2 regions of the Streptomyces sp. NPDC051907 genome follow, and region 2 is predicted to be linked to the other one. Evidence: riboswitches for the same ligand, from Rfam matches in the RefSeq annotation. Region 2 holds a riboswitch; the other holds the start of a gene.
What was found. Region 2 has a riboswitch for cobalamin ahead of AB0M39_RS07385 (acyl-CoA thioesterase). Riboswitches for the same ligand answer to the same signal wherever they lie in the genome.
Positions count from the first base shown of each region.

Region 1: linked by a shared signal. The riboswitch ahead of AB0M39_RS24570 (energy-coupling factor ABC transporter permease) and the one ahead of AB0M39_RS07385 (acyl-CoA thioesterase) in region 2 are both predicted to bind cobalamin.

Region 1 is NZ_JBFAYB010000051.1:1,900-17,110, reverse strand. It holds gene AB0M39_RS24600 (CoA-transferase) at 1-373, opposite strand, end outside; gene AB0M39_RS24595 (MarR family transcriptional regulator) at 502-939, shown strand; gene AB0M39_RS24590 (GerMN domain-containing protein) at 1,045-2,043, opposite strand; gene dhaK (dihydroxyacetone kinase subunit DhaK) at 2,479-3,471, shown strand; gene dhaL (dihydroxyacetone kinase subunit DhaL) at 3,507-4,112, shown strand; gene AB0M39_RS24575 (PTS fructose transporter subunit IIA) at 4,109-4,561, shown strand; cobalamin riboswitch at 4,628-4,825, shown strand; gene AB0M39_RS24570 (energy-coupling factor ABC transporter permease) at 4,854-5,546, shown strand; gene AB0M39_RS24565 (energy-coupling factor ABC transporter substrate-binding protein) at 5,546-5,959, shown strand; gene cbiQ (cobalt ECF transporter T component CbiQ) at 5,966-6,715, shown strand; gene AB0M39_RS24555 (ATP-binding cassette domain-containing protein) at 6,712-7,557, shown strand; gene AB0M39_RS24550 (siderophore-interacting protein) at 7,684-8,610, shown strand; gene AB0M39_RS24545 (DUF4326 domain-containing protein) at 8,653-8,967, opposite strand; gene AB0M39_RS24540 (BTAD domain-containing putative transcriptional regulator) at 9,085-12,468, opposite strand; gene AB0M39_RS24535 (hypothetical protein) at 12,970-13,185, shown strand; gene nagB (glucosamine-6-phosphate deaminase) at 13,531-14,313, shown strand; gene AB0M39_RS24525 (globin domain-containing protein) at 14,515-15,211, shown strand, end outside.
Region 2 is NZ_JBFAYB010000007.1:152,142-167,352, reverse strand. It holds gene AB0M39_RS07425 (WhiB family transcriptional regulator) at 358-678, opposite strand; gene AB0M39_RS07420 (FAD binding domain-containing protein) at 1,101-1,928, shown strand; gene AB0M39_RS07415 (molybdopterin cofactor-binding domain-containing protein) at 1,925-4,642, shown strand; gene AB0M39_RS07410 (antibiotic biosynthesis monooxygenase) at 4,647-5,618, shown strand; gene AB0M39_RS07405 (nuclear transport factor 2 family protein) at 5,709-6,161, shown strand; gene AB0M39_RS07400 (hypothetical protein) at 6,158-6,586, opposite strand; gene AB0M39_RS07395 (chlorophyllase) at 6,660-7,670, opposite strand; gene AB0M39_RS07390 (TetR/AcrR family transcriptional regulator) at 7,882-8,478, shown strand; cobalamin riboswitch at 8,550-8,769, shown strand; gene AB0M39_RS07385 (acyl-CoA thioesterase) at 8,815-9,300, shown strand; gene AB0M39_RS07380 (NAD-dependent epimerase/dehydratase family protein) at 9,630-10,688, shown strand; gene AB0M39_RS07375 (glutathione S-transferase C-terminal domain-containing protein) at 10,721-11,737, shown strand; gene AB0M39_RS07370 (hypothetical protein) at 11,820-12,506, shown strand; gene AB0M39_RS07365 (MucR family transcriptional regulator) at 12,552-13,379, opposite strand; gene AB0M39_RS07360 (GNAT family N-acetyltransferase) at 13,376-14,041, opposite strand; gene tsaD (tRNA (adenosine(37)-N6)-threonylcarbamoyltransferase complex transferase subunit TsaD) at 14,041-15,117, opposite strand.

The sequences.
Region 1 (15,211 bases), on a different contig from region 2:
CGCGCAGCACGGCGAAGGGCAGCTTGGAGGCGCCGGCGACATAGCGGTTGGCCATGCCGGCGTGGCTGTGCTCGTCCAGCTCCAGAGGGCGCGGCCAGCCGTTCTCCACGGCGTCGCGGAAGCGGTGGAGCGAGCCGACGCCGGGGTTGCCGCCCCAGGAGAAGACCAGCTTCCTCGCCAGGCCCGCGCCGATGAGCTGGTCGTAGACGACGTCGGGGGTCATCCGTACGAGGGTGAGGTCGGTGACGCCCTGGCGGATGATCTCGTGCGCCGCCGCGAACGGGATCAGGTGGGTGAAGCCCTCCAGCGCGACGGTGTCGCCGTCGTGGATGAGGTCCGCCACGGCGTCGTGGAGACTGCGGATGTCGGCCATCGTCACTCCGTGGTGCAAGCAGTGAATAATACTCAGTGCACTGACTATTTTTGGTAACGAGGCAGTACGCTTCCACGCAGATACTCGTCCGTCAATAGGTCAGTACACGTACTAGTGAGGGGGGCCGTATGACCGCGGTCGATCTGAGCACCCACCCCGGGCATCTGGCCCGACGGCTTCAGCAGGCGCACTCCCTGCTGTGGGGCGCGATGGTCTCCGAGGAGACCACCTCGCCGCAGTTCGCGGTGCTCAACACTCTCGTCGAGAAGCCGGGCATCGACCAGCGCACGCTCGGCCGGCACGTCCACCTGGACCGCTCCACCATCGCCGACGTGGTCGCCCGCCTCGCCCGGCGCGGGCTCCTGGCGCGGGTGCGGGATCCGCTGGACGGCCGGCGCAATGTGCTGGAGCTGACCGACGAGGGCGAGAAGCTCCACCGCAGGCTCGTCAGCCGCACCAGCCGGATGAACCGGGTGTTCCTGTCGCCTCTCGACGAGGACGAGCAGCAGGTGCTGCTGCGGCTGATCGCGCGGGTCGCGGACGCGGCGGAGGACCTGCGGGCCTGAGGGCGGGTGCGTCGCCGGGCCTCGGTCGGTCGGGGGCGGGGCGCCGTCGGACCGCGGTGCGTCGGCGGCCGTGCAGGTCAGGCGTGCGTCAGCAGGCGGTGCGCGTCAGCGGTTCAGCGTCAGCGGGACCGTGTCGACGACCACCAGACGGGCGTCCTCAACGGAGCGGTAGTACGCGGTCAGCATGCCGCCGCCGGAGCGCACGGCCCGGTAGGGCAGCGTCACGTCGAAGCTCCCCCGCGTGCCCGACCCCGAGGAGGCCGTGACCAAGGCGTCGGCCGCCGCACGGCCGGCGGAGTCCGTGATCTTCAGATTGAAGGCGGCCTCGAAGGTGTTCGCGCTGCCCCACACCCGCACCGGGCTGCCGATCTCGCTGCCCGGCAGCGGGCCCTCCACCAGGATCTGTGGCGTCAGGTCCTCGAAGTCCGCGCGGCCCACCGGCTTGTCGAGGGCGACGCCCTCGCCGCCGAGGCTGCTCACCGGCTTGCCGTCGAGCGCGAACCGCACCTTGTGGATCTCGGGGAAGCGCGTCGCGGTGAAGACGACCTGGGCGACGCGGGCCCGCAGGGACGTATCGCCGCCGTCGTCGAACCGTTCGGACAGGTCCACGGTCGCCAGGTTCCTGCGTACGACCACCGAGTTGAGGGCCGTGCCCGCCGGGATGGCCGTGGTGCGCTCGTCCGCCCGCTCCGCGCGGCTGGGCCCCGCGAGCAGGGCGCGCAGCGCGCCGTCGGCGGTGGCGGGCGCGGTGACCTGGCGCGGGGCCGGGGACATGTGCTCGCCGTGCAGGAAGTACACCGAGGTGCGCAGCTGCCGCTTGCCGCCGCCCACGGTCCGCTCCAACGGCGGCATCCGGGCCGCGGGGACGGTGGACCCCGAAGAGCCCTTCTGCTCCAGGCCGTTCGCGCCGGGTCCGCCGAGGGACGATCCGGCGTCTGTCCACGGCCCGGCTTCCGCCCGGACGTCGCTCGCGGGCGCGTCCGGCGCCGAGGGCCGCCCGTCCGCGCAGGCCGCGGCCGTGACCGCGAGCACAAGCGCGGCCGACAGGGCCAGCAGACGGTTCCATCGCGGCGCGGCAGGCGGGCGGCGCTTCTCAGTGCTCATGGCTGTCTCCTCCGACGCCCATCAGGCAACACCTGGGCCGAGTGCGGCGCCAAGAGAGAACATCGGTCCCTCAGGAGCGCGTTTGAACCAGGCCTTCCGCTTCCCGGGGCCGCCTACGGTCGTCGGGTGAGCCGGATCGCGGTTCGACAAGCCTCGGGCCCCCAGACGCCCCGGTCGCGGGCCGACAGCTCGCGATCGCTCGCGGGGCCGGGCGCCGTACACCCCCTGCCCCCCTCTGCACACCTCCCGCCAATCGAATTCATGTTCGACACCGACGAGCCGCCCGTCTCCCGCTCGCCGTGCCGTTTCGCCCCCCGACCCGATCAAGGCGCTCACCCGCCTGGCCCTGGGCGGCAGGCTGGCCTACCGTCGCCATCAGGGCGGACGCGGCCGCCGCTGGGCCTGATGTGTAGTCGATCTCACCGGGAGATACCCATGAGGATGCTTGTCAACGTGCCGGAGACCGTCGTCGCGGACGCGCTGCGCGGAATGGCCGCCGCGCACCCCGAGCTGGCCGTGGACGTGGAGAACCGGGTGATCGTACGGCGGGACGCACCCGTCGCCCAGAAGGTCGGGCTGGTCTCCGGAGGCGGGTCGGGGCATGAGCCGCTGCACGGCGGGTTCGTCGGGCCCGGCATGCTCGACGCCGCCTGCCCCGGAGAGGTCTTCACCTCCCCCGTGCCCGACCAGATGGCGCGGGCGGCCGCCGCCGTGGACAGCGGCGAGGGGGTGCTCTTCATCGTCAAGAACTACACCGGCGACGTCCTCAACTTCGAGATGGCCGCCGAGCTCGCCGAGGACGAAGGGGTCCGGCTCGCCCGGGTCGTGGTCGACGACGACGTGGCGGTCACCGACAGCACGTTCACGGCGGGGCGCCGGGGCACCGGAGCGACCCTGTTCGTCGAGAAGATCGCGGGAGCGGCCGCCGAGGCGGGCGCCCCGCTGGAGCGGGTCGAGGCCGTCGCCCGGCAGGTGAACGCGAGTTCCCGCAGCTTCGGCGTCGCGCTGAGCGCCTGCACCACGCCCGCGAAGGGCAGCCCGACCTTCGACCTCCCGCCCGGGGAGCTGGAGTTGGGCATCGGCATCCACGGCGAGCCGGGCCGGGAGCGGCGCGCCATGATGACCTCCCGGGAGATCGCCGACTTCGCGGTGCACGCCGTCTTGGACGACCTCGCCCCGACCGGTCCGGTGATCGCGCTCGTCAACGGAATGGGGGCCACCCCGCTGCTGGAGCTGTACGGGTACAACGCGGAGGTGCAGCGGGTGCTCGCCGAGCGCGGCGTGCCGGTGGCCCGTACCCTCGTCGGGAACTATGTGACCTCGCTCGACATGGCCGGCTGCTCGGTGACGCTCTGCCAGGTCGACGAGGAGCTGCTGCGGCTGTGGGACGCCCCGGTGCAGACCGCGGCGCTTCGCTGGGGTCGCTGAAGGGGCCGGGGACCGCTGACTGCCTAGGAGTTCATGTGCTGGACGCCGAATTCTTCCGCCGCTGGCTGACCGGGGCCGCGGCCGCCGTGGACCGGGAGGCGGACCGTCTCACCGAGCTGGACTCGGCGATCGGCGACGCCGACCACGGCAGCAATCTCCAACGCGGCTTCGCGGCGGTGACGGCTGTTCTGGAGAAGGAGTCGCCGGCCACCCCGGGCGCCGTGCTGACGCTGGCGGGACGCCAGTTGATCTCGACCGTGGGCGGGGCGTCCGGCCCGCTGTACGGAACGCTGCTGCGGCGCACCGGCAAGGCGCTCGGCGACGACGCCGAGGTGACGCCCGGGCAGCTGGCCGAGGCGCTGCGCGCGGGCGTGGCGGCCGTGGCGCAGCTCGGCGGGGCGAAGGCAGGCGACAAGACGATGCTGGACGCGCTGGAGCCGGCGGTCGAGGCCCTCGGCGAGGGCACGGACTCGTTCGCGGCGGCCCGCGAGGCCGCCGAGAGCGGGGCGCTGGCGACCGTGCCGTTGCAGGCGCGCAAGGGCAGGGCCAGCTACCTGGGCGAGCGCAGCATCGGGCACCAGGACCCCGGCGCGACGTCCTCGGCGCTGTTGATCGCGACGCTGGCGGAGGCGGTCGTATGAGCACGGCGCCGCAGCCGCAGCCGGGTACGGGGACGACGGGACCGGAGCCGGCGCTCGTCGGGATCGTCCTGGTCTCGCACAGCGGGCAGGTCGCCCAGTCCGTCGCCGACCTGGCCCGGGGACTCGCCGGCGGCGGAGCGATCGCGCCCGTCGCCGCCGCGGGCGGCACGCCCGACGGCGGGCTCGGCACCAGCTCAGATCTGATCGTCCAGGCGGCTCGGGAGGTCGACCGGGGCGCGGGCGTGGCGGTCCTCGTCGATCTGGGCAGCGCCGTGCTGACGGTCAAGGCGCTCCTCGCCGAGGGCGACGAACTCCCGGACGGCGCACGGCTGGTGGACGCTCCGTTCGTGGAGGGAGCGGTGGCGGCGGTGGTGACCGCGTCGGCCGGAGGCGGCCTGGACGCGGTGGAAGCGGCGGCCTCGGAGGCGTACGGCTACCGCAAGACGTGAGGCCCCAGGAGGCGGGTGCGGCGCTTGTGCATCCGTGCGCGGCTTGTGATTCCGCTGGTGGGAGCACTACTGTCACACCGCCTTGGTGTACGGGAAACCGGTGCGGTACCGGTGCGGCCCTCGCCACTGTGATCGGGAAGTCCGGCTCCACCCCCCTCACGGGGAGCCACTGGGACGCCGCGGGAGACCGTGGCGCCCGGGAAGGCGGAGTCCGGGCATCATGACCCGTCAGCCAGGAGACCGGCCGAGGCGCGTTGTCCATCCACGAGGTGCTGGAGAGGGTCTCCCGACCATGCATATAGCCGAGGGGTATCTGCCCCCTTTGCACGCGGCCGCCTGGGGCGCCGCAGCCGCCCCCTTTGTCGTACACGGAGTCCGTGCGCTCACCCGGGAGGTCAAGGCCAACCCCGAGTCCACCCTGCTGCTGGGAGCGTCCGGCGCCTTCACCTTCGTCCTGTCCGCGCTGAAGATCCCGTCGGTGACGGGCAGCTGCTCCCACCCGACCGGGACGGGGCTGGGCGCGATCCTGTTCAGACCGCCGATCATGGCGGTCCTGGGCACGATCACCCTGCTGTTCCAGTCGCTGCTGCTGGCTCACGGCGGACTCACCACCCTGGGCGCCAACGCCTTCTCGATGGCGATCGTCGGGCCCTGGGCGGGATACGCGGTCTACCGGCTGCTGCGGAAGTTCGATCTGCCGCTGATGGTGAGCGTGTTCTTCGGAGCGTTCGTCGCCGACCTGTCGACGTACTGCGTCACCAGCGTCCAGCTGGCGCTGGCGTTCCCCGACCCGGGCAGCGGCTTCGCGGGCGCGCTCGCCAAGTTCGGCGGGATCTTCGCCGTCACCCAGATTCCGCTGGCCGTGAGCGAGGGCCTGCTGACCGTGCTGGTGATGCGGCTGCTGGTGCAGTCGAGCAAGGGCGAGCTGACCCGGCTCGGCGTGCTGCTCCAGGGTCAGGACAAGAAGCAGGAGGCCGCGGTCTGATGAGCCGTAACGCGAAGATCAACACTCTGCTGCTCGCGATCGTGGCGGCGCTGGCCGTCCTGCCTCTGGTGCTGGGTCTCGGCGACGACAAGGAGGAGCCGTTCGCCGGCGCGGACGCGCAGGCGGAGACGGCGATCACCGAACTGGCGCCGGACTACGAGCCGTGGTTCTCGCCGCTGTACGAGCCGCCGTCGGGCGAGATCGAGTCGGCGCTGTTCGCCCTCCAGGCGGCGCTCGGCGCGGGCGTGCTCGCCTACTACTTCGGTCTGCGCAAGGGCCGTCGTCAGGGGCAGGCGCTCGTCGCGGCGGCGCCGGGCGCGGACGCGGACGCATCGAAGGCCGACCGTACGGCGGCGGAGGCGAGTGACTCCGCTCGCCCCGCGGACGGGGCCCCGCAGGGCGACCGCGTCTAGTCGCCGGTGCTGCCGATCGACGCGGCGGCGCACAGCAGTCGCTGGCGCCGCCGCCATCCCGTGGAGAAGGCCGTCCTCGGCCTCGGGCTGACCGTCGCCGCGGTCTGTCTGCCGCCCTGGCCGGGGGCCGTCTTCGTCGCCGTCGCCACGCTCGCCGTGCTGCTCGGCCCCGCCCGGGTCGCGCCCAGGCAGCTGTGGCGCGCTTTCCGCATCCCGCTGGGCTTCTGCGTCACCGGGGCCGTTCCGCTGCTGTTCGCGGTGGGCGGCCCCGACGGCCTGGTCGCGCTCGCGCCCGACGGGCCGGCGCACGCCGTGCGTCTGCTGCTGCGGACCTCGGCCGCCTCGTTGGGCGTGCTGCTCTTCGCGTTCACGACGCCCGTCTCCGACGTGCTGCCGCGGCTGGTGCGGGTCGGCGTGCCGCCCGCGGTGGTCGACGTGGCGCTGGTGATGTACCGGATCAGCTTTCTGCTGCTCGACTCCGTCGCCCGCATCCGCCAGGCGCAGGCCGCCCGTCTCGGGCACACGACCCGGGCGGCTGCCTGGCGTTCCCTCGCGGGGCTGGCCTCGACGGCGTTCGTCCAGGCCTTCGACCGCGCGGGGCGGATGCAGGCGGGGCTGGCCGGGCGCGGCTACGACGGATCGCTGCGGGTGCTGCTGCCCCCGGCAGCCGTCTCACGGCCGTTCCTCGCCGGGTCCGCCGCGCTGCTCTGCGGCATCGTCGCCGCCACTCTCGTCGTCGAAAGGTACGCCCTATGAACGCCTCGCCCGTTGTGGAGCTCGTCGGGGCGGCGTACGCCTACCAGGACGGTCCGACCGTGCTCAGCGGCGTCGACTTCGGCCTGGCCGCGGGCCGTTCGACCGCGCTGCTCGGCCGCAACGGCAGCGGCAAGACCACGCTGCTGCGGCTCCTGAGCGGCGGGCTGCAGTGCGCGGAGGGCGTGCTGCGGCTGAACGGCGAGCCCGTCGTCTACAACAGGGCCGGGCTGACCCGGCTCCGTACGACCGTTCAGCTGGTCGTCCAGGACCCCGACGACCAGCTGTTCGCCGCCTCGGTCGGCCAGGACGTCTCCTTCGGCCCGATGAACCTGGGGCTGGCCGAGGACGAGGTCCGGGCCCGGGTGGACGAGGCGCTCCAGGCCCTGGACATCACGGCTCTGTACGACCGGCCGACGCATCTGCTCTCGTACGGACAGCGCAAGCGCGCGGCCATCGCGGGCGCGGTGGCGATGCGGCCGCGCGTGCTGATCCTCGACGAGCCGACCGCGGGCCTCGATCCGCACGGCCAGGAGCGGCTGCTGGAGGTGCTGGGCCGGCTGCGGGAGTCCGGTACGACGGTGGTCATGGCGACCCACGACGTGGACCTCGCGCTGCGCTGGGCGGACGACGCGGCGGTGCTCTCCCCGGACGGGCTGCGCACCGGCCCGGTCGCCGAGCTGCTCGCGGACCAGGCGCTGCTGGACGCGGCGCGGCTGCGCAGGCCGTGGGGAGCGGCCGCGGCTCAGGTGCTGCGGGCGCATGGGCTGCTGGGCGAGGGCGAGCCGGGTCCGCGCACTCCGCAGGATCTGGCGCGCTGGGCGTCGGCGGTACGCGAGGGCTGAGAGACGCGGGGCGGGGGCGGGTCCGACGGCCCCCGTGTAGGCGGCGCGTCGGCGGCGTGTCGGCGGGCGGCGCGACGGTGGGGCTCGTACCCCTCAGCCCCCTCAGACCCCGCGTCAGGAGCGCCGATGCCCTCGCCCGCCCCCTCCACTCCGTCCACTCCGTCCGATCCGCGGCTGCCCGTCAGGTTCGTCCAGGTCACCGGGGTCGCCCGGCTCACCCCGCACATGGCTCGCGTCTCCTTCGGCGGCCCGGACCTCGCGGGCTTCGCTCTGGACGGGCCCGCCCAGCAGGTGAAGCTGTACTTCCCGCGCCCCGGGCAGAGCGCCCCGCGTCTCCCGGCGCCGGGCGACGCGACCGAGGCCGATGTGATGCGGTGGTACACGGCGTTCCAGGCGATCCCCGAGGACGAACGCCCTTGGACGCGCAGCTACACCGTCCGCGCCCACCGTCCCGAGCAGACCGAGATCGACGTCGACTTCGTCCTCCACGACAAGGGCGGCCCGGCGACGCGCTGGGCCGCGGCGGCGCGGCCGGGGGACACGCTCGGCATGTACGGGCCTTCGGCGTACTTTGCCGAGCCGTTCGCCCTCGACGCCGCGGACTGGCTGCTGCTCGCCGGGGACGAGTCGGCGCTGCCGGCGATCGGCGCGCTGCTGGAGGCGCTGCCCGAGGGCGCGCGGGCGGTGGCGTACATCGAGATCCCGGAGGCGGCCGACGAGCAGCGCTTCGGCCCGTCCTTCGGCGCCCGTAACGAGGCTACGGTGCACTGGCTGCATCGGGACGCGGCGGGCGCCGGGCACGGCGAGCTGCTCGTCGAGGCCGTGCGCGCGGCCCTACTCCCGGCGGGCGCGGGGGCCGCCTGGCTCGGCGGCGAGGCCGGCGCGGTGCGCGAGCTGCGCAGGCATCTCCTGGACGCGCGCGGCCTGGAGCGGCGGGCCGTCCACTTCTGCGGCCACTGGCGCCGCGCCCTGACCCAGGACGACGCCCCGACCCCCGAGGACCTCGCCGAGGCGCGCGAGCGGCTGGCCGACGCGCAGGCGCGCACCGCCTAGAACGCTCTCCCCCGGGTGGGCGGCGACCCTGCCGGGCGGCGGTCAGCCAACGCCGTCGTCCGCCAGTTCGGCGATGACCTCCGCATGGCAGCGCTCCGGTGCGCACCAGCATCCGAGCCGACGGCCGCGCAGCTCAGGAAGGTGTGCCAGGAGCTCGGGCCGGGCCAGGAGGTACACGCGGTACTGCTCGACGACCTCCTCACGGGTGCCGTCCCGTCCCGGGCGGTAGGGGCAGGCCAGCGGCGAGGCGTCCAGGTGCCAGCCGCCGCGGTGCATGGCGCGTCCCACGTAGACGACGTCCGCGTACTCGGGGTCGTCGCGGTGGCCTTTGAGGTTGACGACTGTCGTCTTGTCCATGGGGTGGATCCTGCGGCCTCGGGCGCCGTCGGGCAACGCGGAGCGGGCCCGCTCACAAGATCGGCCCACGGTCTCGACCCGCTGTCCTCGCTTCTGCCGTCGGCCCCGGCGCTCGCCCTATGTCGCGGGCCGGGGCCGTCGGATCAGGGCGGCGGCCTCCCGCAGCTCCAGCCGGCCGCCCTCCGCATAGGCGCGGTCGTACTCCGCCCGGTCGTCCAGCCCCTCCCGTACCGCCGACTCGGCGTGCCCTCTGGTCTCCTGATCGTCGAGGAAGGGCCGGAAGCCGAGTCCGCCCGGCGTCCGGCTGCTCGCGTCGTACGCTCCGAGCAGCCGTGCGCCGTCCCGCGGCGACCCACGGCGCGCCGACGCCCAGGCGGCGCAGAGGAACTGATCGGCGATCAGATGCGGCGCGACCACGTACGCCACGCTGTCCAGCTGCTCCACGGCCTCCTCGACATGGCCGAGGGCACGTTCGTACTCCCCGTCGAGACAGTCCAGCCAGCCGTGCGTGCCGGCCACGATGCCGCGGAAGAGCGCGGGCGTCGACGCGGTCAGCTCGGCTTCCATGGAGCGCAGCTGGCCGCGCGCGGACGCGGTGCGGCCCGTGCGTCCGTAGTGCTGGGCCAGCAGCATCCGCGCCGTGCTCAGCGCCTCGGCCGGGTACTGGGCCGACTCGGCCACGGCCTCCGCCAGCCGGCGCTCCGCGCCCTCCCGCTCCCCCGGGCTCTCGGCGGTCCGCAGCCGCACGGACGCCAGCCGCGCCTTGAACACCGGCGCCTGGGCGTGTGCGCCGACCCGGGCGGCGCAGGCCATGGCGCGCTCGTAGTCGGCGGCGGCCTCTTGGTGGCGGCCGTCGCGTTCGTACGCCTCTCCGCGCGCGGCGAGCGCCTCGGCGATCCCCCACTGGTCGCCGGCCGACTCGAGCAGGCCGAGCGCCCGGTCGGCGTCGCCCGCGCGCCCGCCGGCGGGCTGCTCGCCGAGCAGTTTGGACCGCAGCAGCAGCGCGAAGCCGAGATCCCAGCCCGCTTCCGCCGTCCCTCGCCGCGCCCGCCTGTCCGTCTGCCGGTCTGTCTGCCGGTCTGTCTGCCGGTCCGGCCGGCCGTCTGGGGCGCGCTCGGCGCAGCTCGCGACCAGCGCGTCCACCGTCTCGGCGAGGCTGGTGAACTCCCCCGTCATCAGCCGTGCGAAGAACCACATCGATCCGGGCTGACGGCAGGTCTGGGGCAGCCCCGGCCGATAGGCGGCGACGACCGCGCGCAGATACCCCTGCGACCCCGGGTCGGTGAACGCCGCGCCGCTCTCGTCCTGGCCGGCGAGCGCCATCAGCCGCACCCCGCGCCGCGCCTCCCACAGCTGCTCCTCCTCCCAGGGCGGTGCGGCCTCGGTGACGCGCTCCGCCAGCGCGACGGCAGGCCGCACCGGGGTCCGGAAGGGGTCGGGGCCCAGCCCGGCGACCGCCGACGACCAGTCGCGGGCGTCCGCCTGATGGCCGCGCTGCTGCCAGAACCAGTTCATCGAGAGCACCAGGCACAGCGCCTCCTGCTCCCGGCCGAGCCGTACGGCGGTGTGCAGCGCCGCCCGTACGTTGTCGTGCTCCCTCTCGAACCGGTCGAGCCACTCGCCCTGGCGCGGCCCGCGCAGCTCCGGGTCGCCCGTGCGCACCAGCTCCTGGTACGCGTGCAGGTGCCGCAGCTGCGCGTCGGCTCGCTCGCCGGCCTCCTCCAGCCGCTCCCCCGCGTACTCGGCGACGGTCTCCAGGAGGCGGTAGCGCATCCCGTCCGGCGAGCTCGGCCCGTCCGGCTCGCCCGGCGCGGCGACGACGAGCGACTTGTCGACAAGGGAGGCGAGCGGCGCCAGCGCGCCAGCCCCGCACACGGCCTCGGCCTCGGCGAGCGCGCAGCCGCCGGAGAAGACGGCCAGCCGGCGCAGCACGCTCCGCTCCTCCTCGTCGAGCAGCTCCCAGGACCAGTCGACGACGGCCCGCAGCGTCTGCTGCCGGGGCAGCGCGGTCCGGCTTCCGCCGCTGAGCAGAGCGAAGCGGTCGTCGAGCCGGTCGGCGATCTGGCGCGGGGTCAGGGCGCGCAGCCGGGCGGCGGCCAGTTCGAGGGCGAGCGGCAGTCCGTCGAGCCGGCGGCAGATCTCGACGCAGGCCGGGAGGTCGTCGTCCGTGCGGAACCCCGGGCGGACGGCGGCGCCGCGCTCGCCCAGCAGCCGCAATGCGGCCTCCGGTGGCAGCGGCCCCACGCCGTGGACTCTCTCGCCGGGGACGTTGAGCGGCTCGCGGCTGGTGGTCAGCACGCGCACGCCGGGACACCGGGTGAGGACGGCCTCCGCCAGCCGGGCCGCCGAGTCGACCACATGCTCGCAGTTGTCGAGCACGAGCAGCATGCGGCGGCGCCCGCAGTGGTCGACCAGCTGGGCGAGCGGGTCGTGGGCCGTCGCGCCGTCCACCGCGGCCGGGCCGCCGCCTCGCAGCTGCGTTCCGCGCGCGCCGAGGGCGGTCAGCACGGCCTCGGGAACGGTCCGGTCGTCCCGTACGGAGGCGAGCTCGGCCACCCAGACCCCGTCCGGCCACAGTCCGGCGGCCTCGGCGGCCCCTGCGGCCTCCAGACTGAGCCGGGTCTTGCCGGCGCCGCCCGGCCCGAGCAGGGTGATCAGGCGGTGTGCCCGCAACTCCTGGGCGAGATCGGCGAGTTCGTCCTCGCGGCCCACGAAGGAGGTGAGCCGGGCCGGCAGATTGCCCCGCACGCGGGGCTTCTCCGGCTCGCCCGCCAGCAGCTGGGCGTGCAGGGAGCGCAGCTCGGCGCCGGGGTCCGCGCCGAGCCGGTCGGCGAGAGTCCTGCGGACGTCCTCGTAGGCCGCCAGCGCCTCGGCCGGTCGTCCCGCCGCCGCCAGGGCCCGAAGCCAGAGCGCTTGCAGCGGCTCGTCCAGCGGGGCGGCGGCGGCCAGCGCCGTCAGCTCGGCGAGCACCGCGCCCGCCCTGCCGAGCGCCACATCGGCCGCCAGCCGGGTGCGGCGGGCCTCGTCGTGCCGCCGCTGCGCGCGGACGGCGAGAGGGTCGGCGCTCCGGCCCGGCAGATCGGCGAGCGCCGGACCGCGCCAGAGCGCGAGGCCCTCGTCGACCAGCCGGGCCGCCTCGGCCGGATCCCCGGCCTCCAGGGCGGCGGTCCCCTGATCCAGGAGCCGCTCGAAGCGGAAGAGATCGACGGCGTCCCGGTCGGCGGCCAGCCGGTAACCGCCCGGGACCGAGCCCACGGCGTCCTTGCCCAGCGCCCGCCGCAGCCGTCCGACCAGCGCCTGGAGCGCCGCCGTCTCGTCGGCCGGCCGGTCTTCGTCCTCGCCCCAGACCTGGGCCACGAGCTCGCTCGCCGGGACGGCCTCGCCCCCGGCCGCCGCCAACGCGGCCAGCAGCGCCCGCAGCCGCCCTCCGCTGAGCGGGATCTCGACGCCGTCCGGTCGGAGGGCGGCGGCTGCGCCGAGGACGCGGTAGCGGTAGATCACCGGTTCATTGTGCCGAAGAGGGACGGGGGTCGCGCGGGTACGTCGGACGAGGGGTTCGTACGCCTCGATGGTGCGGCGGGGAGGCGGCGACGCCGGGTGCGCGACCCCCGGGGGCTGGGAGCGGTTGTGCGCCTCGCTCTGGGAAGTCCCGGGCCTGCGACAGCAGTTCGCGCGAGGGCGGGCGGGGAGCGGGCGAGGAGGGTTCACCCGGACCGCCGGCCCATGGCGGATCGGTCGGTGCCACGGGCCGCGAGGGCTGCCGGGCCGGATGGCGAGGTAGAACGGGACCGGCCCGGCGCCACGGGCCGCGAGGGCCTCCGGCCCGAACGACGAGGCATAGCGTGACCGGCCAGCGCCAGCGGACCGGCCGGGCACCACGGGCCACGAGAGCCTCCGGACCCGGACGACCAGGCAGAACAGGACCCGCCGGACGCCAACCGCCGCGAGGGCCGGGCCGAACGACGAGGCAGAACGCCCATCGGGCCTGGCAGACTGGGGCGCATGTCCGCTCCCCGTCGTCTGTGCCCGGTCTGCCGTCGCGAGATCGCCGTCGTCGCCGGGCGCTTCGCCCGCCATGATCCGGCGGGCCCTCGCGCGGCCGGCGAACTGGTCTCCTGCCCGGGCTCCCGGCGGCAGGCGCCGCTCGTCCCCGCGCTTCAGCAGACCTTGGACGGAAGCGTCGTCCCCGCCTTCCCCGGCCAGCTCCCGCTGTTCTGACGTTCGCACCGGGGGTCCTCCTTTCGAAGACGCTGCCCAGGCCTTGATCAGGTACCGGTCCGGGACGTGCGGCCCGACTCCTGCCGCCGCCCCCTCACCTCCCCGTTCCCGGGGGAGGCCCTCATCTGAGCGCGGAAAGCCCTGTCGCATCCGGATCGCATCCGGATTTCCACCCGGGGGCCACACCCCGTACACCCCCGCCCGGCGACGGCTACGCCCCGCTGCGGCCGCCTCCTGCCCCCGCCCCACCCTCTCCCGCCCCCGCCCCCGCCCCAGGGGCGACAGCACGCCGCCCACGAGGTAGATTGGTCTACACCAGTCGCGCTTTCAGAGACAGGGATCTTCGTGGAAGTTGTCATCGTTCCGGACTCCGCCAGCGGCGGCGAGCTCATCGCCGAGGCCATGGCCGACCTGCTGCGACGCAAGCCCGACGCCCTTCTCGGCGTCGCCACAGGATCGACCCCGCTGCCGATCTACGAGGCCCTGGCCGCCAAGGTGCGCACCGGCGAGACGGACGCCTCCCGCGCCCGGATCTGCCAGCTGGACGAATACGTCGGACTGCCGTCGGGCCATCCCGAGTCCTACCGCTCCGTGGTCCTGCGCGAGGTCGTCGAGCCCCTCGGGCTGACCCCGGAGTCCTTCATGGGCCCGGACGGGACCGCCCAGGACATGGCGCGGGCCTGCGCCGACTACGACCGCGCGCTGACCGAGGCCGGCGGCGTCGACCTCCAGCTGCTGGGCATAGGCACCGACGGCCACATCGGCTTCAACGAGCCTTGCTCCTCGCTCGCCTCCCGTACGCGGATCAAGACCCTCACCGAGCAGACCCGCAAGGACAACGCCCGGTTCTTCGACGGCCTGGACGAGGTCCCGCACCACGTGATCACCCAGGGCATCGGCACCATCCTGGAGGCCCGCCACCTCGTGCTGCTGGCCACCGGCGAGGCGAAGGCCGACGCGGTGGCGCTCTGCGTCGAGGGCCCGCTCTCGGCGATGGTGCCCGCCTCGGCGCTCCAGCTCCACCCGCACGCCACCGTGGTGGTCGACGCGGCGGCGGCGTCCCGGCTCAAGCTCGCCGACTACTTCCGCGCGACGTACGCCGCGAAGCCCGCCTGGCAGGGCCTGTAGACGGCCCGCGGCCACGCCTGTCCCGGCCGGAGAAGAGGAATGTTCCGGTCGGGAAATAATTTCAGCTTCAACGGCTCGATTCCGCCGCCGAGTTGGTAGCGTGCGTCGCTCAGCACTGCGGCGCGCGGTGAAGAGCGCGCAGCCCAGCCGCCCCCAGACCTCGCGCGGCCGGCCGGTGCTTCACCTGGCGCGGGGGATTTCATGAACGACGACATCGGTGTGGTCAAGGAGAGCCTGGAACGGGTCAGACGGCGGTCCGGTCACGTCGTCCGCTACTTCTACGCGCATCTGTTCACCCACCATCCTCGCTTACGGCCCTTGTTCCCCGCCGACATGGGCGACCAGTACGAGCGGCTGTTCTCCGCGCTGGTCCACGTCGTGAACCAGCTGGGCCACCCGGGTCTGCCCGCCCATCTGGAGCGGCTCGGCCGGGACCACCGCAAGTTCCAGATAGCCGACGCCGACTACACGGCGGTGGGCGAGAGCCTGATCGCGGCGATCCGCTTCCACAGCGCCCACTCCTGGAGCATACGGACGGAGACGGCGTGGCGGCGCGTCTACGCGGTCGCCGCCGAGACCATGACACGCGGCGCCCACCGCTCCGCGGCCGAGAACGAGCCCGCCTGGTGGGACGCCACCGTCGTCTCGCACCGCCTGCACGGCGGGCACACGGCCGTGATCCGCGCGATCACGTCCGCCCCCTTTCCCTGCCTCCCCGGCCAGTACGCCTCCGTCGAGCATCCGGAGCTGCCGGGAGTGTGGCGGCCCTACTCGCTGGCCGGCCGGCCCGACCGCGACGGCGTGCTCGAGTTCCACGTCGGCCGGGTCGCGGACGGGCTCCTCAGCACGGCGCTGTGCGATCGCACCCGGCCGGGCCGGATCCTGCGGGTGGGGGCCG
Region 2 (15,211 bases):
CCGGGCCGTCGACTTGAGTGCGACGGCGAAGGCGGCGAGTGCGACGCCCGTGATCAGGGCCCCAGCCCAGAGGGGCGTCAGGGGGGCGAGCGGCAGCACGAGACCCGCGACGAACGCGGCGTCGGAGGAGAGTCCGGCCGCGTCCGATCCCATGGAGATGCGGACGGCGTCCGTCTCCCGGGCCTCGACGACGCGGTGCGCACGACCCGTTCGTCGGGCGGATCCGGCGGCCGGTCGGCGGCCGGGCTCTGGATCGTACGAGACGACCCGGAGCCTCGCATGGCGGCTCAGCCGACCGGCCGCCGCTCTCCAGTCCACTGGTCAGAGCACCGGTCAGAGCACTGATCAGACGGCTGGTCAGACCGCCGATCGGGCCAGGGACCGGTCTTCCCGCCGATCGCCGGACGCGGCGCCGAGCAGTGCCCGGCGCTCCTCCTCGCCCAGTCCGCCCCACACGCCGAACTGCTCGCGCGCCTCCAAGGCGTGGCTCAGACACTCCCTGCGGACCGGACACCCGTCGCATACGCGTTTCGCCTCCCTCTCCCGCTCGACGCGCGCGTCGCCGCGCTCGTCGTGTGGATGGAAGAAGAGACCGCTGTCGGCGCCGCGGCAGGCTGCGCGCAGCTGCCACTCCCAGTCGTGCTGGATGGCGCGGGGCGATCGCGACACATCCGTCATCGAACCGTCCTTTCCTCGGGTGCGTCGTCACCGCGTACCCCACCTCGGCGTCGATAGGCGACCGCGGCCAGGTGTGGCCGGAGTGTGTCTGTACGGGTGTCCGTACGGGAGGCGAGGTACGTGAGGTATGCGAGGTGCCGATGCGTCGGCGCCCGGGGGCCTGCTCGACGCGGAGGGGGCCTGCTCGACGCGGTCCTGACTTGGCGGGGCCGGCGCGGGCCACGATATACTTTGGGAGGAATTGTGTGCTTGCCGGCCCTCCTCGAGAACCTTCGACGAGCAGTCTCGATCGCAGCGGTCGAGTCCTTTGCTGCCGTACGAGTCGTAGCGCTCCCCACGGTGCCTGTCGCGGCCCGCGCTGGTCGATCGAGTTCGGCAGGTGGTCCGTCGCACGGTGATCGCCGCCAGGGAGATCAGTTCCCATGGACCTCAACACCATCACCGAAGTCGTCCGGCGCCCGCCCGACCGCCCCGGCGCCGACTGGCGCGAAGGCGACACGTGGCTCGCCGGCGGAACATGGCTCTTCTCCATGGAGCAGCCAGGTCTGCACCGCCTGATCGACCTGACAGCGCTGCGGTGGGATCCCCTCGTCCCGAGCGACGCAGGCCTGGAGATCGGCGCGACGTGCACCATCCGCGAGCTGTACGCCTTCGTGCCGCCGGCCGACTGGACCGCGGGCGGCCTGTTCAGGCCGAGCTGCGAGGCGTTCCTGTCCTCGTTCAAAGTCTGGAACGCGGCGACCGTCGGCGGCAATATCTGTATGTCCCTGCCCGCCGGCCCGATGATCACGCTCACGGTGGCCCTCGAGGCGAAGTACGAGCTCTGGGCTCCCGACGGGTCCGAACGCGTCGTCGACGCCCTCGGCTTCGTGACCGGCGACCATCAGAACATCCTCGCTCCCGGGGAGATCCTGCGACGCGTCCACGTTCCGGCGCGCGCCCTGAAGAAGCGCACCGCGCACCGCCGCTTCACGCTGACCCGTCTCGGCCGTTCGACGGTGTTCCTCGTCGGCACGCAGACTCCGGGAAGGGACGATCTGCTGCTCACCGTCACCGCCGGCACGACGCAGCCGGTGCGCATCGCCTTCCACGCCATGCCCGATGCCCGGACGCTGCGGGAGAGCATCGACGTCATCCCGGCCGACGTCTGGTTCGCGGATCCCAACGGGACGCCCGACCACCGTCGCCATCTGACAGAGCACTTCGCCGAAGAGATTCGTCGTGAACTCATGGCTGGGGGCCCGGCATGACGTACACCGTGAACGGCAACCGCTTCGACGAGGAGCCAGAGCCCGGCCAGTGCCTGCGTACCTTCCTCCGCTCGCTCGGCTGCTTCGGCGTCAAGAAGGGGTGCGACGCCGGCGACTGCGGCGCCTGCACGGTGTGGCTGGACGGCGACCCGGTGCACAGCTGTATCACTCCGGCGTTCCGCGCGGACGGCCGTGAGGTGACGACGATCGAGGGGCTCGGGTCAGTCGGCAGCCTGCATCCGATGCAGCGCCAGTTCCGCGACGCCCCGGGGTTCCAGTGCGGTTTCTGCACCGCGGGGATGATCATGACGTCGGCGACGTTCACGGAGGCGCAGAAGAAGGACCTGCCGAGGGCGTTGAAGGGCAACCTCTGCCGCTGCACCGGCTATCGAGGGATCGAGGACGCCGTGATGGGCGTCGTCGGCGTGGAGAGCGCCGCGCCGGGAAAGGCCGTCGGGGCGAGCGTCGGCGCACCGGCGGCCAACGACGTGGTGACCGGACGCGCCGAGTTCACGATGGACACCCATATCGACGGCATGCTGCATCTCAAGGTGCTGCACTCGCCGCACGCGCACGCCCGGATCGTGTCGATCGACAAGCGAGCGGCCCTCGCGGTGCCCGGCGTGCAGCGCGTCTACACCTGGGAGGACGTGCCGCGCAGGCGCTTCACCACGGCGATCCACACCGACCACCTCGTCGATCCGGACGACACGTACATCCTCGACGACACCGTGCGCTTCGTCGGCCAGCGCGTCGCCGCGGTCCTGGCCGACACGGTCGGGGCGGCAGAGGAGGGCTGCCGAAGGATCGCCGTCGAATACGAGGCGCTGCCTGCGGTGTTCGACCCGGAGGAGGCCATGGCCGACGGGGCGCCGCAGCTGCACGGCGCAGAGGATCCCTTCGCCCGTGACCCCGTACGCAACATCCTGCTGGAGATCCATTCGCACATCGGCGACGTCGACGCGGGGTTCGCCGCGGCCGACGTGATCCACGAGGGCACGTACTCCTCACCGCGCGTGCAGCACGCGCATCTGGAGACCCATGGCTCGATCGCCTGGATGGACGACGGCCGCCTCAACGTCCGCACCAGTTCCCAGTCGCCGTCGATCGCCAAGGTCAAGCTCGCGTATCTCTTCGCGCTGCGCCCGGACCAGCTGCGGGTGTTCTGCAAACGCGTCGGCGGCGGCTTCGGCGGCAAACAGGAGGTGATCTCGGAGGACCTGGTCGCGCTCGCGACCCTGGACACCGGGCGGCCCGTCAGCTTCGAGTACACCCGCGAGGAGGAGTTCACCACCGCCTCGCCCCGGCACCCGATGACGTTGACGGTCAAGCTCGGCGCGAAGGCGGACGGAAGGCTCACGGCGTTCCAGGTCCGCAATGTGTCCAACACGGGCGCGTACGGCAACCACGGCGGCGAGACGCTGTACGCGGGCGGCGCCGCCGTCATGCTCTACCGCTGCCCCAACAAGAAGTACGACGCGTACTCCGTCTACACGAACACCGTGCCGAGCGGGGCGCTGCGCGGCTATGGGATGACGCAGCCGGCGTTCGCCGTGGAGTCGGCGATGGACGAGCTGGCACGCGCCCTGCACCTCGACCCGCTCGAACTGCGACGACGCAATATCGTGCGGCCGGGCGAGCCGCTCGTCGCGATGCACGAGGGCCCCGACGACGTGGCGTTCACCGAGGACGGGCTCCAGCAGTGCATCGACCTGGTGGACGGCGCTCTGGCCCGTACCGCCGACGCGTCGTCTCCGGGCGACGGATGGCTCGTCGGAGTCGGCGTGGCGAGTTCGCTGCACGAGACCGCGCCCCCGACCGAGCACATCTCCGAGGCCTGGGTGACCCTCGGCGACGACCTGGTGTACGAAGTGGCCGTCGGCACCGTCGAGTTCGGCGAGGGCACGTCGACCGCGCACGTCCAGATCGCGGCCCATCAGCTGGGCACGACCCCGTCGCGGATTCGCCTGGTGCAGTCCGACACCGACCGCACGGGCTTCGACACGGGGGCGTTCGCGAGCGCCGGCCTCTTCGTGGCGGGCAACGCGGTGCTGCGGGCGGCCAACGCCGTCCGCGACCGCATTCTGGAGTTCGCCGCCGCTCACACGGGCGTCCATCTCGTGATGTGCTCGATGGACGACGACGGCGTCGTCTGCGGCGACCAGCGCGTCTCGTTGGCCGAGCTCGTCGCGCTGGCCCGAGCGCGCGGCATTCGGTTCACCGCCGCCCGCAAGGCCTATGGCTCGCCCCGAAGCGTCGTCTCCAACACGCAGGGGTTCCGTATCGCCGTCCATCGGGTGACGGGCGAGATCCGCGTCCTCTACAGCGTGCAGGCGACCGACGCCGCCGTCGTCATCAACCCGGCGCAGGTGCGCGGGCAGGTGGAAGGCGGCGTCGCCCAGGGAATCGGCTTCGCGCTGACCGAGAACTACCAGGTCGACGCGGACGGCGCCATGGTCAACCCGAACCTCCGCAACTACCGTATCCCCGCCTACGCCGACGTCCCCCGCACCGAAGTGCTCCTGGTGTACTCGGCGGACTCCGTCGGGCCGATGCGGTCGAAGGGGATGGCGGAGTGCTGCATCAACCCGGTGGCCCCCGCGCTGGCGAACGCGCTCCACGACGCCACGGGCGTCCGCTACCGCGCGCTGCCCCTGACTCCTGAGCGGATCTTCAGCCAGCTGAGCGAAAGCCAGTCGGTACAGACGGCCTGAGACGATGAACACCGAACAGCGCGAAGAGTCCACGGCGACGGCCATCATCGGCCAGCGGGTTCGGCCGGGGCTGGAGCGGGAGTACGAGAAGTGGCAGCACAGCGTCAACGCCGCTGCCGCCGACTACCCGGGGTCTCTCGGCGCCGAGGTCTCCCCGCCGACGCCCCTGCAGCCCGAGTGGGTGACCGTCTACCGGTTCGACTCGATCGCCCATCTGCAGGCGTGGATCAACAGCGCGACCCGGCAGCGTCTCCTCGACGCCGGCACGAGGTATTTCGACGGCCCCGCCACCCAGCAGGTTCTCAGCGGTGGAAGGCAGTCGACGGATCCGCTGGTGACCGTGGTGGTCACCCACCGCGTCCACCCGCATCACGTCGACGACTTCCTGAACTGGCAGCGGCGTATGAGCCAGGAGGAGAGCAAGTTCGAGGGATTCTGCGGCAGCGAGCTCTTCCGCCCGATCGAGGGACTCCAGGACGAGTGGACCACGCTGTACCGCTTCGACAACGCCGAGCACCTCGACGCCTGGCTGACCTCGACCAAGCGGCAGGAGGTTCTCGCGGAAGGCGAGAAGTTCAACGACTACAGGATGCGCACCATCGACAACTCGTTCGGCAGCTGGTTCGCCTTCGAGGAGAACGGCAAGGAGGCGCCGCCGCCCTCGGAGACCAAGACCGCCATCGCGGTCTGGGTCGGCCTGTACCCGACCGTCGTGCTGCTGACGCTCGCCCTGTCGCCGCTGGGGATGCCGCTCTGGCTCGGGCTGCTGGTGGGCAACTTGCTGTCGAGCTTCATCATGAGCTTCGTCACGATGCCGTACTACGTGAACCGCCTGCTCAAACGGTGGCTGCGGCCGTCGCCGGACGAGCCGGCGACGAGGACCAATCTCGTCGGCCTCGGCATCGTCGCCGCGGTGATGGTGTTCTGGGGCGTTGTCTTCTACCTGGTGACGACCCAGTTCTGGACGCTGCCCTGATCTGGGCCGAGGCCTCGCTGTGTCGTACTCGGCCATGTCGACGTCTGATTGCCGCCAGCGCGATCTCGTTCGGCTGGCCAAGCTGTCGGCATGACGAACCCCGCCATGACGAACTCGATGACTGTCCTCACCGGCATGTACGCGGCCGAGGCGGAGTACTTCCGGGCCGGTGGGCCGGGCGCCGCCTCGTTCGACGCGCTGGCCCCGTTCTTCGCGCCCGATGTCGTCCTGCACCAGGCCGCTGCCTTGCCCTACGGCGGAACGTGGCGTGGACACGAGGGCCTGGAGCGGTTCTTCGTCGCGATGAGCGAGGCGTGGGAATCGTTCGTCATGGCGGACCAGGAGTTCCTCGCCGCCGGGGCGACCGCGGTGGTGCTCACCCAGGTCCGTGCGGTCGCCCGGGCTACCGGCCGGGAGCTCGGTTTCCCGATCCTGCAGACGATCACGGTCACCGACGGCCGTATCGCGGAGGTCCGCCCCTTCTACTGGGACACCGCGGCCATCGCCGACGCCTGCGGGCCGGCGTGCTGCGACAAGGGTTAGGCGCTCACCTGCCAACGCCATGCGCCACCCCGGCAGACGAGGGTCAGGCCGCCGTCCCGCACATACAGGATGTCGCTCTTCTCGTCCCAGGCCATCCGCAGGACGTCGTTCGAGGAGTCTGCCCGCAGCACTCGCTTCCACAGCGGGCCGTCAGGCGCCCCAGGGGTGTCGAGGGAGAGGGACAGCACTCCCTCCATCGACAGCAGCACCGGCCCCAGGGAGCGGTAGGGCTCGGTCGCGGACTCGACGTACGCGCCGGCGAACGCCAACTCCACCCGCAGGGTCGACTCCGAGGGCAGCACGGACATCCGGTATCCCTCGGACTCGATGTCCAGCTCGCCGATGCCCGGAATCTGCCAGCCCGAGATCTCCCGCCGGGGCGAGTCCAGCTCCGCGCCCAGGACCGGGGTGCAGCCATGCCACATGGGGCGACCTTTCACGTCACAGCACTTGGGGGCCGGACCGTGTCCGGCTCACAGTCCCGAAGGGTAGGTCAGCTCACTGGGAGCTGTCGGCTCCCGTGGGTGAGACGGTGCTCTCGGCCTCCTTGGACTCGACGCGTCCCAGCGGGTCGGGGCCGGTCGTCAGTGCCTCGCGTGCATCCTGCCAAGCGCGGTCCCCGGGATAGAGCGCGGAGCGGAGGTAGGCCCAGGTGAGCCGTTGGACCGCGGACACTCGCTCGGGGTTCTCGTCCGTGGTCTCGGCGACGTCGTAGCCGGAGACGCCGCCGAGCCCGTGCTCCGCGTCGAACAGGGTGAGCAGGGACTTGGGGCCCGGGGAGAGGACGTACGGATCGGTGTGCCAGTCCGGGCCCGAGACCGTCAGATGGTCGGAGGCGTCCTTGTCGCCGGCGACCACGAGCGTGGGCGTCGTCATCTGGGAGAAGTCCGTGCTCAGGAGGAAGGCGAAGTTCTCGGCCACGAACTCGGTGAGGGCGTCGCCGCCTCTGCCCGGCGCCGCGAGCAGTACGCCCGCCGTGATCCGGGGATCGGCCAGGTCCACCTCCGTTCCGTCGTGCGGATCGGTGAGCCGGGCGCCCAGCAGCAGGCTCGCGGTGTGCCCGCCCATCGAGTGTCCGGCGACGGCGACCCTGCTGCGGTCGAGGCACCCGAGGAGCTGGGGGACGGCGGTCTCCACCGCGTCGAGCTGGTCGAGGATGCGCCGCATGTCCTGGGCCCGTGACCGCCAGTGCATAGGCGCCCCGGGGGTGTCGGGATCCAGGGTCTCGCTCAGCGTCGTGGAGCTCAGATGGGTGGGCTGGATCACGACGAAGCCGTGCGCCGCCCAGAAGTCGGCGAGAGGGGCGTAGCCGTTCAGCGAGGAGAGGTGGTTCGAGTGGCCCTGGCCGTGCGAGAGCAGGATGATCGGCAGCTCGTCTCCGGTCACGGGCGCGGAGACTCGTAGCTGGAGGTCCACTGCTCGGTCCGGAGTCGACAGCACTACCGGACTGACCGAGAGGACGGGCGTGGGCGGGCTGACGGTGTCGGCTGTGCGAGTCGTTGCGGTCATGCGCGTCTTCATGAGCGTCTTTCCCTTCGATGGCCTCCGCCGCCGATCTCGTTCGGCCGGCGGGTAAGGCGGTCGGGAACGTCCGGCTTCAGCTACGCTGAAACCGGAGCGCCGTTCCACTTACTATACGGAACACTGCTCCGCTTTGTAAACGGATCAGTGTTCCGTTTTAGCTCCATGGCTAGTCGACGGCGAGGGGAAGGAGGGCATGGTGCCCACAGCAGGCCAGTCCGGGAAGGCGCCGGCCCGAAGCAAGCGGGCCGACGCGCTGCGCAACGAGCAGACGCTGCTCGCCGCCGCAGCCGAGGTGTTCGTCACCTCCGGCATTGATGCGCCCATCCGTGAGATCGCGGCCAGAGCCGGCGTCGGGATGGGGACGATCTACCGCCACTTCCCGACTCGGGCGGATCTCGTCGTCGCGGTCTACCGCCACCAGGTCGAGGCATGCGCCGAAGCCGGCCCGAGCCTGCTGGCCGGCGCCGACTCTCCGTTCGCAGCGCTCCGTCAGTGGGTCGACCTGTTCGTCGACTTCCTGGTCACCAAGCACGGCCTCGCCAACGCACTGCAGTCGGACAGCAGCGGCTTCGCCGCGCTGCACACCTATTTCCTCGACCGCCTGCTGCCCGTCTGCGCGCAGTTGCTCGACGCCGCCGTCGACGCCGGCGAGATCAGGCCCGGTACGCAGGCCTACGAGCTGATGCGCGGCATCGGCAACCTCTGCGTCGGACGGGACAGCGACCCCCGCTACGACCCCCGCCGACTGGTCGACCTGCTCCTTCACGGGCTGCAGCGACCGCAGTCGACCTGACCTCCACGGCGGACGCACGCGGAGCCCGGGCCATCGGGATCGCCCTTGGAGGCCCCGGCCCACGCGGCGGTTACCCTGTCGGTGCAGCTGGTTCGCCCCGTCCGCCAGGCGGGAGGCGTCGCAAGAGGGAACCCGGTGGGAATCCGGGACTGCCCCGCAGCGGTGAGCGGGAACGACCGCCGTCATAAGCACTGGGCCCGACAGGACCTGGGAAGCGACGGCCAGTAGGTGTCCTCCTCGACGAGGACGTGCCCGCGAGTCCGAAGACCTGCCGCTGCCCGTACGCCACCGGTGCGTGCGGTCCCGCATTGCCGCGACTCGCGAAGGAGAGTTGACGTGGCCGATCGAACAGCGACCCTGCCGTCCGCCCGCAAGACCCCCGCAGACTCCCGGGTGACCCTCGCCCACATCATGAGCGAGCACGACACCAACCTCTACGGCACCATTCACGGCGGCGTGGTGATGAAGCTCATCGACGACGCCGCCGCGGCGGCTGCCGGACGTCACGCCGACGGCCCTGCCGTGACGGTCTCGGTCGACCGCATGACGTTCCTCGCCCCCGTCCGCGCCGGCGACCTGCTGAGCGTGCACGCCGAGCTGGAACGAGCGGGGAGAACGTCGATGACGGCGTCGGTCCGCGTGACGGCCGAGCGGTGGAACGCCTCGGGCCCGGTGGCCGAAGTCGCCACGGGCCGACTGACGTTCGTCGCGATAGACGCCGAGGGCGCACCGCGTCCCGTTCCGGCGCTCGACAACGACGAAGCCGCCGAGTGCGAAACCGCCGACTCCGCAGCGGACACGCCCGGGGCAGAGAAGTCCTGACCGGCGCGTCCTGAGCGGACGCGTTCGGACCCGACCGCTGCCATCCCGTTCCACCCGATCGGGGTGGCGGCCCGTCGTCCGCCAAGAGGCGCCGACCAAGAGGCGTCGGCGACGACGCGATACGGCACGTCTCGCGACCGGATGCGCCGTCTCGTTCAAGGAGGCGCCTTCCCCGTCCATGGCCGCACCGCATGCGCCCCCTCGGTCGCCGGCTGCCCCACGGCCACCCGCTCCGGCAGCGAGCGACACTGGCGCAAAACCGTGAATATCGGGCGACGCACCGGGTACCCACACCACTGCCAGGAAACCTCCGGTGGAAGGCGGCCGACATGACCCGCACAGCACCGAGCGGCACAGAGACCGGCGGGCGCCGGGTGGTGGTCGTGGGCGCGACCGGCAATGTCGGGACGAGCGTGGTCCAGGCCCTCTCCGGGAGCCCCGGCATAGCCTCGGTCCTCGGCATCGCCCGCAGGGTCCCCGACTGGCGCCCAGAGGGAACGGAATGGGTGGCCGCGGACGTCGACCCGGGCGGCCCGGAACTCGCACCCCACTTCGCCGGCGCGGACGCCGTCGTCCATCTGGCGTGGAAGTTCCAGCCCACCCACGACCCCGCCACGACCTGGCGGACCAACGTCCTGGGCAGCATCCGCGTCTTCGACGCGGCCGCGGAAGCAGGAGTGCCGGCGCTGGTCTACGCCTCGTCGGTCGGCGCGTACTCCCCCGGCCCGAAGGACCAGCTGGTGGACGAGGACTGGCCCACCCACGGATGGCCGCAGGCCGCCTACTGCCGCGAGAAGGCCTATCTGGAGCGCTATCTGGACGCGTACGAACAGCGCCATGGCGCCATGCGGGTGGTCCGCATGCGTCCGGGCTTCCAGTTCAAGCGGGAGTCGGCGTCCCAGCAGCTTCGGATCTTCGCGGGGCGGCTGCTGCCCGCGCATCTGGTCCGCCCGTCGCTCGTCCCCGCCTTCCCCGACCTCCCGGGGCTGACCTTCCAGGCCCTGCACACCGACGACGCGGCGACCGCCTACCGCGAGGCCGTCGTCCGCCCCGTCCGGGGCGCGTTCAACCTCGCCGCGGACCCGTCGCTGGACGCGGCCAGGCTCGCCCGGATCCTCGAGGCGCGACCGCTGCGGGTTCCTCTGCCACCGGTGCGGGCCGCTCTCTCCGCCGCCTGGCGGCTGCGCCTGGTGCCCGCGTCCCCGGACCTGTTCGACGCGGTGCTCCACCTCCCGCTGCTGGACAGCTCCCGCGCCCGCTCCGAGCTGGACTGGCAGCCGCGGTACACGGCTGTCGAGGCCGTCCAGGAGTTCCTGGACGGGCTCCGCACCGACGCGGGCATGGACACCGCCCCCCTCGCCCCGCACCGCGCCCGGCAAGCCGCCTGAACCGCGTCCGCCGCCCAGGCAGACAGGAGGAGATGAGCCAGGTGAACGCCAGCGGGGAGTACGCGCGCGACAGCCGCTACATCGCCACCCGGGTGACCGCCGACGGACGCGACGGCTTTCCCGTCGAGCCCGGCCGTTACCGTCTGGTGGTCAGCCGAGCCTGCCCATGGGCGAGTCGGGCGGTGATCGTGCGGCGGCTCCTCGGGCTGGAGAGCGCCCTGTCGATGGCCGTCGCCGGGCCGACGCACGACGAGCGGAGCTGGGCGTTCGACCTCGACCCGGGCCACCGCGACCCGGTGCTCGGCATCGAACGGCTCCAGGAGGCGTACCTCGCCCGCGACCCCCACTATGACCGAGGCGTCACGGTGCCGGCGATCGTCGACGTGCCGACGGGCAAGGTCGTCACCAACGACTTTCCGCGGATCACCATCGACATGTCACTGGAGTGGACGGCCTGCCACCGTGCAGGCGCTCCGGCGCTCTACCCGTCCGCTCTGCGCTCCGAGATCGACGCGGTGGGCGAGGCGGTCTACAAGGACGTGAACAACGGCGTCTACCGGGCGGGTTTCGCCGCGTCGCAAGAGGCCTACGCCGAGGCCTACGATCGGCTCTTCGCCCGGCTGGACTGGCTCGCCGAGCGGCTCGAGGTCTCCCGCTACCTCGTCGGCGACACGATCACCGAGGCCGACGTGCGGCTGTTCACGACGCTGGTGCGCTTCGACGCCGTCTATCACGGCCACTTCAAGTGCAACCGGGAGAAACTGTCCGAGATGCCGGTGCTCTGGGCGTACGCCCGGGACCTGTTCCAGACGCCCGGCTTCGGCGACACGGTCGACTTCGAGCACATCAAGCAGCACTACTACACCGTGCACCGCGACATCAATCCGACGGGAATCGTGCCGGTGGGCCCGGATCTGTCGAGCTGGCTCGCGCCTCACGACCGTGCGGCGCTGGGCGGGCGGCCGTTCGGCGACGGCACGCCGCCCGAGCCGGTGGCGTCCGAGGAGTCGGTGCCGGCCGGCCATACGCCGCTGGCGCGACCTCGTTGAAGGCCCAGGAGGCCGCGCCGACGACCAGGAGGAAGCTCGTCGCCCCCGGGGATTGTCAGCGGCGCCCGGTACGTTGCCGGCCATGACGGACGGAATCGAGTGGATACATGAAGCCTTCCACGGATGGGGCTTCCAACTGGTCGCGCTGAAGGACGCCGAAGTCGAGGACCTGGCGGTGATGCTGGGCGCGGAGCCGGGCGCCGTCCTGGACCCGCCCGCCTTCAACGCGATCGTCGCGGCTGCCGGGTCGACGACGGGCCTGCCCGACCTCGCCCGGCTGGGCGCCTGCGGCGGGTGGGCGTTCGCGTTCGAGACCGGAGGGGGCATGTTCCGCTCCGACCGACGCCGTCTGGACCATCTGTGGGAGGACCGCACCTATGTGCGCGTCAGCGACACCATGATGGACCCACCGCAGGTCGTCGCCGTCGTGGACGGTCAGTGGGACTGGCAGTACTGCGAGGGCGTGGTGCACGAACAGGTCAGAGCCGATCACCCGCTCACCGCCCGTATGACCGCCGAGATCGGGCTCGGCAGCGCCGTGCCCGACCCCGACTTCCCCGACGACCCCGACGAGTGCGGGCTGTACGTCCCGGGCATGGCCGACGTCTACCGGCTGTTCGGCGAGCACTACGGACTGAGCCTCCCGCGCCGGACCGTCGGCGAGGCGTACTTCAAGGACACCGAGCTGTACGGGACGTTCACCGCACCACGCACCCTGAAGGACGGACAGCCGAACCCCGCGTACGACGACGTCCGTTGGCCCGCCTGACGCGAACGCCGGGCTCAGGGCTCCGGGCACCGCGTCGCGGAAGGCTCAGCGGGGGCCGATCCGGGCTGCCACCCACGGGATGCTGCGGCCGGTGGCCGCCGCCAGTTCGCGCAGGGTGGCGCCGTCGGCGGTCCGCTCGCGCAGCCATGACGTGATGTCCCGGGCGCCGACGCGCTCGGCGGCGGCCCGGTCGTTCGTCGCGACGCGCGAGCGCCGCCCGGCGGCGGAGTTCTGCCCGGACGGGCGGAGCTGGATACCGTGTTCGAGCAGCAGACGCCGCACCCTGCGCTTGCCGACGGCCAGAATGCGGGCGGTCTCCTCGACGCTGTTCTCCTGGTCGACGTAGACGGTCCGCAGCGCCTGGCCGAGGTCCGCGAAGCCCATGGCGCGCAGCGCGGCCGCCATGCGGGAGTCGGCGGCGCGGGCCTGTGTGCGCCGGCCGTCGCTCAGATTGCCCCGCCGCGCCTGCCGCAGCTCTTCCGGATCCGTCCGTTCGCGGTAGGCGTCCCAACGCCTGCGGCTCAGCTCGCCGGAGCGGGCCATCGCCCGGCCGGCGGCGAAGTGCGCCTGGGCGTCCTGCGACTCCCGGTACCCGGCGCGGCGGGTGCGGGACTGCTGCTGGGAGAGGGAGCGTGCGTTCAGGGCGCGGGTGCGCATCAGCCCGAACTCCTGCCGGTACTCGGCCGCCGTCATCCCGTGCGCGCGCACATGCGCCCCCAGCGAGCGGAAGGCCTGCCCGCAGACATGGCAGACGACGGTGTCGGTGGCCTCGTCGCGGATCAGCCGGCCGAAGTCGGGGTGCCCGCTCGTGCGCAGGCGCTTGTCCTGTCGCCTCTCCTGGCGCTTCTCCTGTCGGTTCTGCGGGCCGTTCATGACCGTCGCTCGCCGCCGACGGGGTGCTGTGGGCGGCGAGACGCGGTCGCCCGGGCCGGGCCGTCCTCGACCGGTCGATCGGCGCGTACGACCCCCCAACCGGCGGTCGCGGGCGCGGCGGGGTGGCAGGGCCCCAGAAACACTGCCGCGCCTGTGCCCCGCGGCGCGGGATAGGTCGCCTGATGCCATCCGAGGCGCTGGTAGAAGTCCATCGCGGTCTCGGCCCGTATGGAGGTGAGCAGCCAGGAACGGCCGTCTGCGGCCTCGGCGGTCACCGCGTCGAGGAGGGCCGGGCCCAGCCGCCTCCCGCGCGCCCGCGCGTGCACGGCGAGTTGGTCGATCTCCTGGGCGCCGCACAGCCAGTCCCGTGTCCGCTGCGGGCCGAGGGCGGCGAGCACCTGCGGATGGCAGCGGTCCTTCGGGAAGTCGGCGGGGGTGGTCCAGGCCGTGCAGAAGCCGTGGACCGTGTCTCCGTCCAGCACGAGCGCGGCGACGAACCCGGGCCTCGCCAGGTCGTCGCCCAGCCGCTCCAGATAGGCGTCCGCCATGGACTCTGCCTCGTCCCACGGAGGCGCGGCGAAGGCGCTCGCGTACACGGCGCGGATCCCCGCGGCGTACGACAGCAGCCGCTCGTCGCCGACGATCCGAATGCTCGAGGCCATCATGCCGCCCGGACGCCGCTCGTCTGCGCCACCGGGTGCAGGGCCGCGTACTCCAGCGGTGCGGACGGGTCGATCGAGACGTCGAGCGGGGCGGGGTCCGCGCCGGCCCGGACGAGCAGATCGCCCACCGCGGCGATCATGGCGCCGTTGTCGGTGCAGAGTCGCAGCGGCGGGACGCGCAGGGCGATGCCGGCCGCGGCGCACCGCTCCTCGGCAAGAGCCCGCACTCGGGAGTTCGCGGCGACTCCGCCGACCACGACGAGTGTCGCGACCTCGTACTCCCGGCAGGCGGCGATGGCCTTCCTGGTCAGCACGTCGGCGACGGCCTCCTGGAGCGAGGCGGCGGCGTCGGCCAGGGGAATCTCCTCGCCCCGCAGGCGGTGCCGCTCCGCCCAGCGGGCCGCGGCGGTCTTCAGCCCCGAGAAGGAGAAGGCGTACGGATCGACCTTCGCGCCCGTGAGCGGGCGCGGGAACGTCACGGCACGAGGGTCGCCGCCCCGGGCGCTCCGGTCGATCGCCGGCCCTCCCGGATACGGCAGCCCGAACACCCGCGCCACCTTGTCGAAGCACTCGCCCGCCGCGTCGTCGACGGTGTCGCCCAGGTGGACGATCGGATCGCGTACCAGATCCCGCACGAGCAGCAGGGACGTGTGCCCGCCGGAGACGATCAGCACCACGCAGGGGTCGGGGAGCGGTCCGTGGGCGAGGGTGTCGGCGGCCACATGGCCTGCGAGATGGTGCACTCCGTAGAGCGGCGCCCCGATCGCGTAGGCGAGGGTCTTCGCGCCGGCGAGCCCGACCTGGAGGGCGCCGGACAGCCCCGGCCCGGTGGTGACGGCGACGGCGTCGATGTCGTTCAGGCGCAGTCCGGCCTGGTCCAGCGCCTGGCGCACGACCGGGTTGAAGGACTCCAGATGCGCGCGGGAGGCGATCTCGGGCACCACCCCGCCGTACCGCGCGTGCTGGTCCATGCTCGACGCCACCGCGTGCGCCAGCAGCCGGCCGCCGGAGACGATCCCGGCCCCGGTCTCGTCGCACGACGACTCGATCCCCAGCACCACCGGCGCCTTCTGCATGCCGGACTCCCTCATTGCCGCTCCTGGCTTACTGCCTAGGGAGTGTAGTTGCAATATATGTGCAACAAGGGCCGGCGGGAGACAGACGACGGGC